4 regions of the Streptomyces sp. NPDC004134 genome follow, and region 1 is predicted to be linked to each of the others. Evidence: riboswitches for the same ligand, from Rfam matches in the RefSeq annotation. Region 1 holds a riboswitch; each other region holds the start of a gene.

Region 1 (2,948 bases):
CGCGGGGCGGCGGAGGGCACGGGAGCGGGGACGCGAGGGAGGAGCGAGCGGCCATGGCGGGTTACGCGCGCCGCGGGGTGCACGGGCAGACCGTGGAGACCCTCGCGCACCGGGTGCTCGGCGGTGAGATCGCCGAGGGCGCCACCCTCGACCTCGCCGCCCTCCAGGCCGAGTTGGGCGTCAGCCTCACCGCGCTGCGCGAGTCGCTGAAGGTGCTGGCGGCCAAGGGCATGGTCGACGCCCGGCAGAAGCGCGGCACGTTCGTCCGGCCGCGCGCCGACTGGCACCTCCTCGACGCCGACGTGCTGCGCTGGCGCTTCGAGACCGCGGGCCGGCAGCAGGGCGAGGGCGCCGCCGCGCGGGCCGCCTCCCCGCTGCTGCGCGACCTGGACGAGGTGCGCGGCATCGTCGAGCCCGCGGCGGTCCGGCTGGCCGCGGTGCGGCGCACGGACGCGGACCTGGCGGCGCTGGAGACGGCGCTCACGGCGATGGCCGGGGCGCGGGACGGCGCGGCCGAGGCGGTCGCCGCGGACCTCGCGTTCCACCGCGCCCTGCTGGCCGCCTCGCACAACGAGCTGCTGGAGCGCATGGATCAGGTCCTCGCCAGCGGTCTTGCCGCCCGCGACCGCCTGGTGCACGGCCCGGGACACCACCCGCGGGACCCCGTGCCGGGCCACCGCGCCGTGCTCGCCGCGATCCGGGCGCAGGACCCGGACGCCGCGGAGGCGGCGATGCACCGGCTCCTCGCCCAGGCGGCCCGGGACCTGGCGGAGTTGTCCGCCGGCGGATCCGGCGCCGGGGCCGCCGGCGGGTCCTCGGCCGGGCGGGCTGCCGGGGCGGAACGGGCGGCCGGGGCGTAGCCCGTACGACGAACGCGCCCCGCCGCGCGGACGGATCCGCACGACGGGGCGAAGGAGACTTCCGCGGGCCGGAGCCCCCGGAATCAGTACCAGTTGTTCGCCTGCCAGAAGTCCCAGGCGCCGCACGGGCTGCCGTAGCGGTCGTTCATGTAGTCCAGGCCCCACTTGATCTGCGTGACCGGGTTGGTGCGCCAGTCGGCGCCGGCCGAGGCCATCTTGTCGCCCGGCAGCGCCTGCATCAGGCCGTACGCGCCGGAGCTGGGGTTCGTCGCGGTGTGGTCCCAGCCGCTCTCGCGCTCCACGATGCTGCTGAAGCAGGTGAACTGGTCGGCGGGCACGATCTCCCGGGCCGCCGCCTGGATGCCGGACTCGGTGGTCGGGACGCTCGCCTGCGACGCCTCGGTCGCGCCGCCGGAGCCGCCGGAACTCTTCGACGCCGACGAGCCGTTCGGGTCGATCGACTTGTCGACCTTGCCGCCCTTGGTGTCGACGCGCAGCTCGGTGCCCACCTTCAGCGCGGCCGGGTTGTCGCCGATCGCCTTCTCGTTGTCGACGTACACCCGCTGCCAGCCGCCGGGCACGTCGTACTTCGCGGCTATCTTGGCCAGCGTCTCGCCGGCGCCGACGGTGTGCTCGACGTAACGCTGCTGCTTCTGCTCGGTCTTGGCGGCGGTCTGGTCGGCCTCGGCGGGCTTGCTCTCGGCCTTCTCGTCCCCCAGGTCCAGTTCCTGGCCCGGCAGGATCAGGTGGGGGTTGTCGCCGACGGCTGCCTTGTTGGCCTCGTACAGCCGCTGCCAGTCGGCCCCGAATCCGTTGTCCTCGGCGATCTCCGAGAGGGTGTCGCCCTTCTCGACCGTATAGGCGTGCGCGGCGGTCGCCGCGATGCCGCCGGCGACGGGCAGGGCTATGCCCACCCCCGCGGCAGCGGCGTAGCGGCGGGTGGAGCGCGACTTGGGCGCGCGCCGGGTGCCGGTTCCGGCCATGGTGGCTCGCTCTTTCTCCGACGCCTGCGAGGTGAGCTGTCGGGTTCGGGCTGGAGTTGCCCGGCCGCGTCGTGCTGTGCGGCTTCACCCCGAGTCGGGGAGTGCGGTGCGGTCCTGCCACCGTGCTCCTGCCGACGGAGAAGTGGTTCCCCCGCTCCTGCCCGAACGGCTGTGGGGACGACGGTTCCGGGCTCCGACGGGCAGGACTCGGCGTACCGGAGCTCGGTGCTCGCGTGTGCGAACGACTCGGACACTAGGAGATCGAACGGCAGATCACAAGCGGATCACGAGGATCGGCGCGTAGTCTGACGCTCCGTGGTGACGCGCGCACGCGTGGGGCGGTTGGGGCGCGTGTGACGTTCGGCACTCACGCCGAGGCGCAGCGCCTCCAGCAAACGCTGCCCAGCCGGTACGACGAGACCGTGCACCCCGCGCTCCGCGGCGCCGGCGAGCGCGGTCCGCCAGGCGTCGGGTCCCGCGGGCGCGGCCGCCGGAGTCCAGCGCCCGGCGCCCGGCTCCTCATAGCCCGGGCCCGCGGGCGCGAGCCGGCGGAAGGCGGGCACCGTCGGTGCCACGGCGCCGAGTTCGGCGCACCGCCGGGAGTCGGCGGCGAGCGCGAGCCGGCCGCCGCTGAGCAGCACCACGGTGGCCAGCGCCCGGGCCAGCAGCGCGGCCTGCGGCACGCTGTCGGGCAGCGCGACCACCAGCCTCGCCCGGCCGGTGGCGGCGGCCAGGGCGGCGGCGAGCGCCAGTACGTCGTGGGCCGGGTCGGGACCGCCGTCCAGCCACAGTGCGTCGGCGCCGGCGGAGTCGTACGCCGCGCACTCCGCCAGCCAGTCCGCGGGCTCCTCCGGCAGCCGGGGGAGCAGCACCCCGACACGGACGGCCGGCGGGGCCGCGCCCGCGGACGGGGGTGGAGATGCGCTCATCGCGGGGCCTCCCCGGGGCTGACGACGGCCATCGGGGGCATACCGTACGCCGATACCTCGCGGAAGGCAGCGGTGCGGACACGCGCGGTTCATGATTTCTGGAATTTCATCTGCCGTGCCCCCGGGCGCCGTTGCGCGCCCGTGCTTCGGCAAACGCCGAGGGAGGGGACCCCCCC
Region 2 (2,948 bases), on a different contig from region 1:
CGTGCCGCCGTGCACCGCCTTGACCGGGGTGCCGGTGGAAGCGGCGAAGTCCTGGCCCGTGTGGCCCGCGGCCCACATGTCGCCGGACTCGCCGAACGTCGAGGTGAGCGTGTAGTTCGCGACCGGGGCGACATAGCTGGCGGCGAGCTTGGCGAGGCGCTCCTCCTCCGCCTTGCGGCGGGCCTCCTCCTCCGCCTTGCGGCGGCGCTCCTCCTCCAGTTGGCGCTGGCGCTCCTCTTCCTGCGCCTTCGCCTCGGCGGCCTCCTCGGCCGCCTGCTTGGCGGCCTCGGCCTCGGCGGCCGCGCGGGCAGAGGCGTCGGCCTCCGCCTGCTGCTGCTCGGCCTGCTCCAGGATGCGGGCCCGCAGGGCCTCTCCGGAGTCGGCGGGCTGGTTCGCGGTCTCGGTGTCGCCGGCGTAGCTGACCTGGGTGAGCGGAGCCGTGGTGACGACCGTGTCGGAAGCGGGCTCCTGCGTGCTCGGCATCAAGTCGCCGACGCCCGGCAGGCTCTCCGCGTCCGGGAGTTGCGCGCTTATCTGGCTCGCGACGGCGTCGACCTGGTCGGGCATGGATATCGCGACCGGGGGCTTCTCCTGCGCCGTGGCCATGCTGCCCGCGCCCACGGCGGCGAAGACGCCCACGCCGAGTACGGCACCGCTGCGCGCCATGCTGCCACCGCGCTGCCGGGGGAGGCGCCGGCGGCCGCGGGAGGGAAGGTCGTCCTCGGGGAGGACTTCGTCGACCGGCTCATCGGCGGCGTAACCGGCGGGCGCATACCCCTCGGGGGCGTAGCCGCCGGACGCATAGCCGTCGTAGCCGTAATCGTCATGGCCATGGCCGTAGCCAGGCTCAGACCTGTAGGACGCCACGAAGGCGTACTCCTTTCCTTCCTTCTCGCCTACCGGGTTAGCTGACGGGTTCGGAGCAGGAAGGTCTCCTACGGGCCGCCTCCTGGCGGAGGTTGGCCCGATTCACCCCAAGGTGGTGGTTCCCCGGTTCCCTAGGTGTTGCCGTTGCTGCAGTTGTGACGCTTGCGGGATTCGGCGACGGCGCACGGTGCCGCCTCTTGCGACGGCAGTGACGACCGCGCTGCGTTACCGCACGCTAGCGGACGACGGCGTTCGATTCCAAGTCGTTCCCGTTATTGAGTTGTGCTTTACCGCGGACGATCCGGGCATGTACCAGCGGAAACGGACAAGTTGACGGCCTGATTACGCGCAGTGAGGTCCGGTCGTTAGCTGATCGTGCATCAGTTGTTATGCGGAGGGGCGCTATTCCACTACGGAGCGTATACAGGCGCGGCCGCGTCCGGCGGCTCTCCGAACGGTGCACGGGAGCGCGCGAGGGCGAACAGCGCCATGTCGTCGGCGATCATCCCGCCCGTATAGCGCGTCACATCGTCCAGGAGGGTGTCCAGCAGTTCGTGCGGGCCGTCGAACAGCCGGCCGTCCAGCCGGGGCAGGGGATCGTAGAAGACGCCCGCCTGGTTCCGCGCCTCCGTCACGCCGTCCGTGAACAGGACGAGCGCCGCGCCCGGCGGGAACGCCACCTCCATCAGCTCGTCCGGCCACGTACCCAGGTCGCCCATGCCCAGCGGCAGCGCGTGCTCGCGCGGGTGCAGCGTGCGTGCCGCGCCGTCCGAGCCCAGCAGCACCGGCGCCGGATGGCCGCGGTTGAGCAGCCGCAGCGCGCCGCCCTCGCGGTCGACCTCCGCCAGCACCGCGGTCGTGAACCCCTCCACCCGGTCGAGCCCGCTGCGCCCCGTCTCCTGGCGCTGCAGCGCGCGTTCCAGCCGCCGCGCGACCCCGGCGAGCCCCGCCTCCTCCTCGGCCGCCTCCCGGAAGGCGCCGATGACGACCGCCACGGACTCCACCGCCTCCAGCCCCTTGCCGCGTACGTCGCCGACGATGCAGCGCACGCCGTACGGGCCCTCCTGCACGGCGTAGAGGTCGCCGCCGATACGGGCGTCGGCGTCGGCGGCCTGGTAGCGGGCGGCGACCCGCAGCGCGCCGAAGCCGTCCGGCGGGTTCGGCAGCACGGCGCGCTGCGCGGCGACGGCGACGTGGCGGGCGGAAGTCAGCCGGCGGTAATTGCGCTGGATGAGGAGGTTGATCACGACCGCCAGGACGCCGAGCACGACCTGCGACACCATCTGGGTGAGCGCGTCGGCGTTCGTGGCCGTGCCGTTGAGGATTTCGAGCGCGACGTCCACCACCAGGGCGGCCACGGCAACGGCAACGGTGCCGCGCAGGGTGAGCAGCGCGGCGGCGACCAGCGGGGTGGTCTCGAAGACCGGCGAGGACCTCAGCCCCTCCGGCGTGAACCAGAAGAACACCGACCCCACGACGATCAGCGCGGCCGGCAGCCACCGCAGCGCCCACCTGACCCGGCGCTCGCCGCCGGTGGCGTCGGGGCGCCGGGACCGGGCCGCCAGGTCCAGCGCGCCGGCGCCGACGCGGTAGGCCCGCCCGTTCTCGTACGGACCGCGCCCCTCGCCGTACGAGCCGCGCTCGCCGTACGAGCCACGCTGGGCGTCGCGTGAGGCGCGGCCGTCGCGTGAGGAGCGGTCATCGTGCGAGTTGCGGCCCTCGTCGTGCGGGCCGCCTTCACCCTTACCCGCGCCGTCCTCCCGCACCGGCTGCACCTGCCCTCTCCTGCGCTGCCCTTCCTGCGCTGTCCTCCCCGTGCGGCCGGCACGCGGGCCCGTGCCGTCGTCCCTCAGGGTTCCGCGTCCCGGGCGGGACAGCGACCGGGCGGGGCCCAGGCGGGTTACAGGAGGCATTTCGGGCGTCATGGCGGCCAGGGTGGGACGGGTAGAAGCGTCGCGGACCAGCGGACCGCACGCAGAGGGTACAGCCGAACGGGTATAGGACCGCCCGGCTCCGGCGCGCGCGGCGCCCGCGCGCCCCTCAGCTCCCCCGGCGTCCCCCGCGCCCCCGGACGGATGAGG
Region 3 (2,948 bases), on a different contig from region 1:
CGCCCAGTCCGGGTCGGTGGGCAGCGGGTCGCTGGGCGCACCGGGCACGGCGGCGGACGACCACCGGGTGGCGACGCGCGCCTCGCCCACCCGGCGCAGCGCCAGGGCCAGCGCCTCGCCGAAGGGCAGCGGGCGCCCCGGCAGGTCGGGCACGTACCGGGCGATGTCGTGCTCGCGGCAGACGACCTCGTGGCGCAGCGACTCGGTGAGGGGGCGGGCGAGGGCGGCGGGCACGGGGGTGACGAGCCCGATCCAGTGGCTGGACAGCCGCGGGGTGAGGACCGGCACCGGCAGGATGAGCCGCTTGCGCAGCCCCGCCGTGGCGGCGTAGCGGCGCATCATCTCCCGGTACGTCAGGACGTCGGGCCCGCCGATGTCGAAGGCCCGGTCGACGTCCGGGGGCATGGCGGCGGCGCCGACCAGGTAGCGCAGCACGTCGCGGACGCCGATGGGCTGGGTGCGCGTGTTCACCCACCGGGGGGTGACCATGACCGGCAACCGCTCGGTCAGATAGCGCAGCATCTCGAACGACGCCGACCCCGAACCGATCACGACCGCGGCCCGCAGCACGGTGGCGGGCACGGCCCCCTCCAGAAAGATCCGCCCGACCTCGGCCCGGGACCGCAGGTGCGGGGACAGGGACGCCTCCGGCACCCCCCGCGGCGTAAGGCCGCCCAGATACACGATGCGCCGCACCCCGGCGGCATCCGCCTCCCGGGCGAAGACGCGGGCCGCCCGCCGGTCGGTCTCCTCGAACCCGCCGCCGGAGCCGAGGGCGTGCACCAGGTAGTACGCGACATCGATCCCGCGCAGGGCGGCACCCACGGACTCCTCGTCCGTGACGTCCCCGCGCACGACCTCGACGTCCCCGGCCCAGGGATGGTCGCGGAGCTTGCCGGGCGTACGGGCCAGGCACCGCACCCGGTGCCCGGCCGCGAGCAGCTCCGGCACCAGCCGCCCGCCGATATACCCGGACGCCCCGGTGACCAGGCACGTCAGCGTTTCGGAGGTGGGCTGGCCATCGGTGTCCATGATCGATTCCTTCGGAGGGGCCGGTCGTCACCGCGTGCGGGCAGTACGACTCCATGATCACGTCGAAGGGGCCGCGGCGCGCGGCAACGTGGCCCGGACAGCGGCCGGGACAGGCATGTGAACGCATCACCACCCGCCACGCCCTTTGTCGGAGACCGACGGGCAAATGAGCGCTTGCCCGGGTCTGGCGGCTGCACGACGTCAACTCGCCGCGACGCGGAGTCAATTATTCCGCGGGAGCGCGTGACCCCCTTGCCGTCGAACACATGATCCCCCTAGCGTGGCTGCCCGTTCGAAAGGCGAACACCCGCTGCGCGCCGGACCGCCGAATCCTGCCCCCGGCGCCGCGGTACCTGCCGATCAGCTCGCACCGCCGGGCAGGAGCGGGGGACCCACGGGTCCGGCCCCCGCCGGACCGCGCCGTCCCTGCGACGGCTCGGGGTGAGGTCCGCCGAAGCCGGCGGCCGGGCAGCTCCAGCCCGAACCCGACAGCTCACCTCGCAGGCGTCCGGAGAAAGAGGCCCGTACGATGTCATCCCCTCACGGCCGCCACCGCGCGGCGCGCCGCCCCGGCAGCGCCCGCAAACTCGCCACCCGCGCCTCGGCGGCGGGCGCCACCCTCGCCCTGCCGGTCATCGGCGCGTCCGCCGCCTTCGCGGAAGAGGACACCACCTACACCGTCACCTCCGGCGACACCCTCTCCGTCATCGCGGCGGAGCAGGACGTCGACGGTGGCTGGAAGACGCTGTACGAGAACAACAGAGCCGTCATCGGCGAGGACCCGAACCTGATCTCCCCCGGCATGGACCTCTCCCTCGACGGCCCCGCCGACGGCCCGGGCACCAACGCCGACAACGCCTCCTACGGCACCGCCACCGCCGCGCCCGACCCGACGGCCGTCATGCCCGTGGACGGCAGCACCCCCACGGCCGGCTACGAGGCGTCGGGCGCGAACTGGCAGAACGGCCACACCGGCCAGGACTGGTCCGTCCCGGTCGGCACGACGGTCAAGGCCGCGGCCAAGGGAACCGTCGTGGAAGCAGGCTGGGACGACTCGTTCGGCTACCAGATCGTCATCAGACACGGCGACGGGGACTACACCCACTACGCCCACCTCTCGCAGATGGACGTCTCCGAGGGCACCGCGGTCGGCATGGGAGACCGCATCGCCCGATCCGGCGCCACGGGCAACGTCACGGGCCCGCACCTGCACTTCGAGGTCCGCACGACACCGGACTACGGCTCCGCCAAGAACCCCCTCACCTGGCTCACCAACCACGGCGTAACCACCTGACGCGACCCGGGACGGTCGGGGCGGGCCTCCAGGGGCCCGCCTCACCTCGCCACCCCTCACCTCGCCACCCCTTTCCTGCCGGCACCGGGCAGAATCTGCCATCAGCAGAAGGGGAGACGTCTCCGGCACCGGGACCCGTCATGCTGGGCAGATGCCGAACGACGATCACACCGAAAGCCTCCGCGCGGCCGAACGACGCCTTCAGGCGGCCCAGCTCGCCTCCGACGTCGACGTAATGGGCGAACTGCTGGACGACGCGGGACGGTTCACCGGTCCCGACGGACGCCTCTACTCGAAGGGCGACGACCTGGAAGCCCACCGGACCGGCCACCAGGTGCTGACCGGCCTTGAGGAAGAAGACCTCCGGGTGTTCGCTACGGCGCACACCGGAGTCACCTGGTTCCTCGGCACGCTGGAGGGCTCCGTCGGCGGGCAGCCGCTGCGTGCCCGGATGCGCTACACCCGGACCTGGAGCCGCGACCGGGCAGGCTGGAGGATCATCGCGGCGCACGCCGGCTTCGTCACCGAATGATCCCGTCGGCCGGGGTTCAGTCCTCTTCGAGGGGCCAGGTCTCCCAGACGGCGTCCAGGCGTCGGTACGCGTCGTCGAACCAGGCGTCGG
Region 4 (2,948 bases), on a different contig from region 1:
AAGGCGCCGGTGGAGGCGCCGGACGGAACGGCAGCACGGCCGGTGCTGCCGTCGTCGAGGCCGACCTCGACCTCGACCGTGGGGTTGCCGCGGGAGTCGAGAATCTCTCGGGCTACGACGACGTCGATGGACGGCACGGTGTCTCCTTCGGAGGGATTCGCTACGGGTTCCGCCCTGAGCCTAGCCGCCCCGGGTGACGGCCCCGGCGCGCACCCGGCCGCATTCCGCGGTACGAGACGGTTCGGGCCGGGAGCGGGGACGGGCCACGGGAAGCGGCGCGGGACGGGAGCCACGGCGGCGGGAGCCGCGGGAGCGGGAGCCACGGGGGCGGGTGGCGTACGGCGTGGTCGTCCCGGCCCGCGCACCGGACGGGCCGGGACGGCCGCGCCGTACCGCGGGCGGCGTGCCCGGCGGCAGGCGGCGCCGGGCGGCACCGGGGGCGGCAGGCGGCGGTGCACCGGGCGCGGGCGGGCCGGCCGGTTCGTGGTCCGGTGCGGCCCGCCCGCGCGGGACTCAGTTCACCTTCAGCTTCTGGCCCGGCCGGATCAGGTCCGGGTTCGCGCCGACGACCGGCTTGTTGTCCTCGTACAACTGCTGCCAGCTCTCCGCACCGTGCCGCCGGGCGATGTCGTCGAGGGTGTCGCCCTCGCGGACCTCGTAGTAGAAGCCGCGGAAGACCGTGCGGGACTCCGGCTGCGTCTGCTCGGCGGCACCGCGGGCCTCGGTGCCCTGCGGAGCCTCCTGCGGGGCCTCCTGCGGCGCCTGCTCCTGCGTCTGCGGGGCCGGCTGCGGCAGGGTCCGCGGTGGGGTCTCCGGTTGCTCCTGCCGCTGCTGCGGGGCCTCCTGCTGCGCCGGTGGGACGATCTGCCCGGCGGCCGGACCGCCCGCGGCCAGGCCCGCGCGTGGGCCGCAGTTGGGCCACGCCCCCGGGCCCTGCATGGACAGCAGCCGCTCCGCGACGGCGATCTGCTGCTGCTTCGACGCCAGGTCGGCGCGCGGGGCGAAGCTCCGGCCGCCGGCGGCTTCCCAGCTCGACTGGGAGAACTGGACGCCGCCGAAATAGCCGTTCCCCGTATTCGTCGCCCAATTTCCTCCGGACTCGCAGGCGGCTACCCGTTCCCACGTATCGATGGGCGCCGCGAACGCGTGCTGGGCGCCGAGCACCGGCAGGCCGATCGCGGTTCCGGTGGCGCCCACGAGGACGGCCATGCGGGAATGTGTGCCAAGGCGTGCCTGTGCGGCGGGGCGGCGGTGCTTACCCGTTCCGGCAGGAAGAAGCATGATGCTCTTTTCTCACCGACGCCTGCGAGGTGAGCTGTCGGGTGCGGGCTGTGAGTGCCCGGCCGTACGTCATACGTGCGGCTTGACCCCAAGCCGCCCGGTCCGCCTTCTCGTTGGACCTGAGCGGCGCTTACCGTGGGTCCCCCGCTCCTGTCAGCGGTGCTTCATGCACAGGTGGCCCGGGTGAACGCCGACAGGATTCGGCGTGAGGCGATCACCGGGGCTCGCGGTGGCGAGCAATGTGACGGTAAGCACATAGGCGTGTGCGATTCAAAGACCTCGGAAAATGCCACGCCAGGTTTTACGTCCGTCAGGTAGCCCGGTCAGCCGATTACGTCAAATATGACTAATCCGCGCCGACTTCACCCGCCGACTGTTCAGTTCCCGCTCAATTCGAGTTCCTGACCAGGCTTGATGGTGTCGGGGTCCTTACCGAGGGAGTTCTTGTTCCCGTCGTACAACTCGGACCATCCGCCCGACAGGGAATGCTCTCTGGCAATTTCCGAGAGGGTGTCACCCGGTCGGACGGTATAACTGCCGTCGCCCGCCGCGGCGTCGCGTCCCGAGGCGTCGCCCTTGCGGTCACCGCCGCGCTTGTCCGCGTCGCCGGGGATCTCGGCGACCCACTCGCGGCCCGGCTCCGGCAGCTCGGCCTCGTCGGGCGACTGGGAGGCGCCGGGGGTCTCGACGGCCTCGCGCGGGGCCTCGGGGGCGCCGGGCGAGGACGGGGCTTCGGACGGTGTCGGGGTCGCGGAGGCGTCCGGGGCGCGGTGCCGGCCGGAGCCCTCGGCGGAGGTGTCGTCGTCCCGGCCGGTCCGCTCGCCGGGGCCGCCGTCGCGCTCGCCCGGGTCCTGGCTGCCGCGGTGCTTGCCGGCGCCCCCGCCGGACTTCCGGTCCTCGTCGCCGCCGCCCTTGCGGTCGCGCTTGTCCCCGCGGTCCGTACGCCCGTCCTCGTCCTGGCCCTGGGAGTCGTCACCCGGGCCCGGGGCGAGGGTGGGCGGCGCGGTGGGCAGCAGCGGCAGCTCGGCGCCCGGGTCGACCTCCGGCACCTCGTCGTCGCCGTGCAGCCCGGCGTCCTGGGCGCACTCCGGCCACGCCTTGTCGGCGCCCATGCCGGCGAGGATGCGCTCGGCGACCGTGATCTGCTGCGCGCGGCTGGCGAAGTCGGGCTGCGAGGCGAACTCCTCGCCGCCGTACTCCTGCCACATGTCCATCGTCAACTGCAGGCCGCCGTAGTACCCGTTGCCCTCGTCGGCGCTCCACAGCCCGCCGCTCTCGCACTCGGCGACCCGGTCCCACGTGCCGGCGTCGGCGGCGCTCGCGCCGCTCGCGCCCAGCAGCGGCAGGGCGAGACCCGCCCCGGTCGCACCGGCCGCGACGACGAACGCGGGGGCCTGGCGGGGACGTCGGTGGCGTCCGTTACCCGAGCGCATGCGAGTGCCTTTCGTTCCCTGTGTGTTCGAGCCAGTGGCCGAACTTAATACCGAACTACCTCCGATCACAAGTTGATCGCCTGATAGTCACGCGCAGATCACAGAGAGGGTCCGAAGCGCACCGGCAGCGTCCGCAGGCCCCGCATGATGAGCCCGCCGCGCCACCGCAATTCGGACGTCTCGCCGGCCAGCCGCAGGTCGGGAAGGCGGCGCAGCAAGGTGCCCAGGGCGGTC

What was found. A riboswitch is a leader RNA that binds a small molecule or an ion and turns the genes downstream of it on or off. The one in region 1 is predicted to bind cyclic di-AMP.
Region 2: another riboswitch for cyclic di-AMP. It lies ahead of ACFYVJ_RS34055 (M23 family metallopeptidase); the one in region 1 lies ahead of ACFYVJ_RS05215 (LysM peptidoglycan-binding domain-containing protein).
Region 3: another riboswitch for cyclic di-AMP. It lies ahead of ACFYVJ_RS00260 (peptidoglycan DD-metalloendopeptidase family protein); the one in region 1 lies ahead of ACFYVJ_RS05215 (LysM peptidoglycan-binding domain-containing protein).
Region 4: another riboswitch for cyclic di-AMP. It lies ahead of ACFYVJ_RS07575 (transglycosylase family protein); the one in region 1 lies ahead of ACFYVJ_RS05215 (LysM peptidoglycan-binding domain-containing protein).

The regions. Positions count from the first base shown of each region.
Region 1 is NZ_JBIAMS010000002.1:463,485-466,432, reverse strand. Features, by position in the region: gene ACFYVJ_RS05220 (FadR/GntR family transcriptional regulator) at 54-860, shown strand; gene ACFYVJ_RS05215 (LysM peptidoglycan-binding domain-containing protein) at 944-1,843, opposite strand; cyclic di-AMP (ydaO/yuaA leader) riboswitch at 1,850-2,024, opposite strand; gene ACFYVJ_RS05210 (hypothetical protein) at 2,128-2,772, opposite strand.
Region 2 is NZ_JBIAMS010000044.1:11,581-14,528, reverse strand. Features, by position in the region: gene ACFYVJ_RS34055 (M23 family metallopeptidase) at 1-867, opposite strand, end outside; cyclic di-AMP (ydaO/yuaA leader) riboswitch at 879-1,054, opposite strand; gene ACFYVJ_RS34050 (PP2C family protein-serine/threonine phosphatase) at 1,278-2,642, opposite strand.
Region 3 is NZ_JBIAMS010000001.1:65,431-68,378, forward strand. Features, by position in the region: gene ACFYVJ_RS00255 (SDR family oxidoreductase) at 1-1,032, opposite strand, end outside; cyclic di-AMP (ydaO/yuaA leader) riboswitch at 1,391-1,553, shown strand; gene ACFYVJ_RS00260 (peptidoglycan DD-metalloendopeptidase family protein) at 1,562-2,326, shown strand; gene ACFYVJ_RS00265 (nuclear transport factor 2 family protein) at 2,478-2,858, shown strand; gene ACFYVJ_RS00270 (DUF5959 family protein) at 2,875-2,948, opposite strand, start outside.
Region 4 is NZ_JBIAMS010000004.1:88,042-90,989, forward strand. Features, by position in the region: gene eno (phosphopyruvate hydratase) at 1-137, opposite strand, end outside; gene ACFYVJ_RS07575 (transglycosylase family protein) at 514-1,209, opposite strand; cyclic di-AMP (ydaO/yuaA leader) riboswitch at 1,286-1,497, opposite strand; gene ACFYVJ_RS07580 (transglycosylase family protein) at 1,659-2,714, opposite strand; gene ACFYVJ_RS07585 (cytochrome P450) at 2,813-2,948, opposite strand, start outside.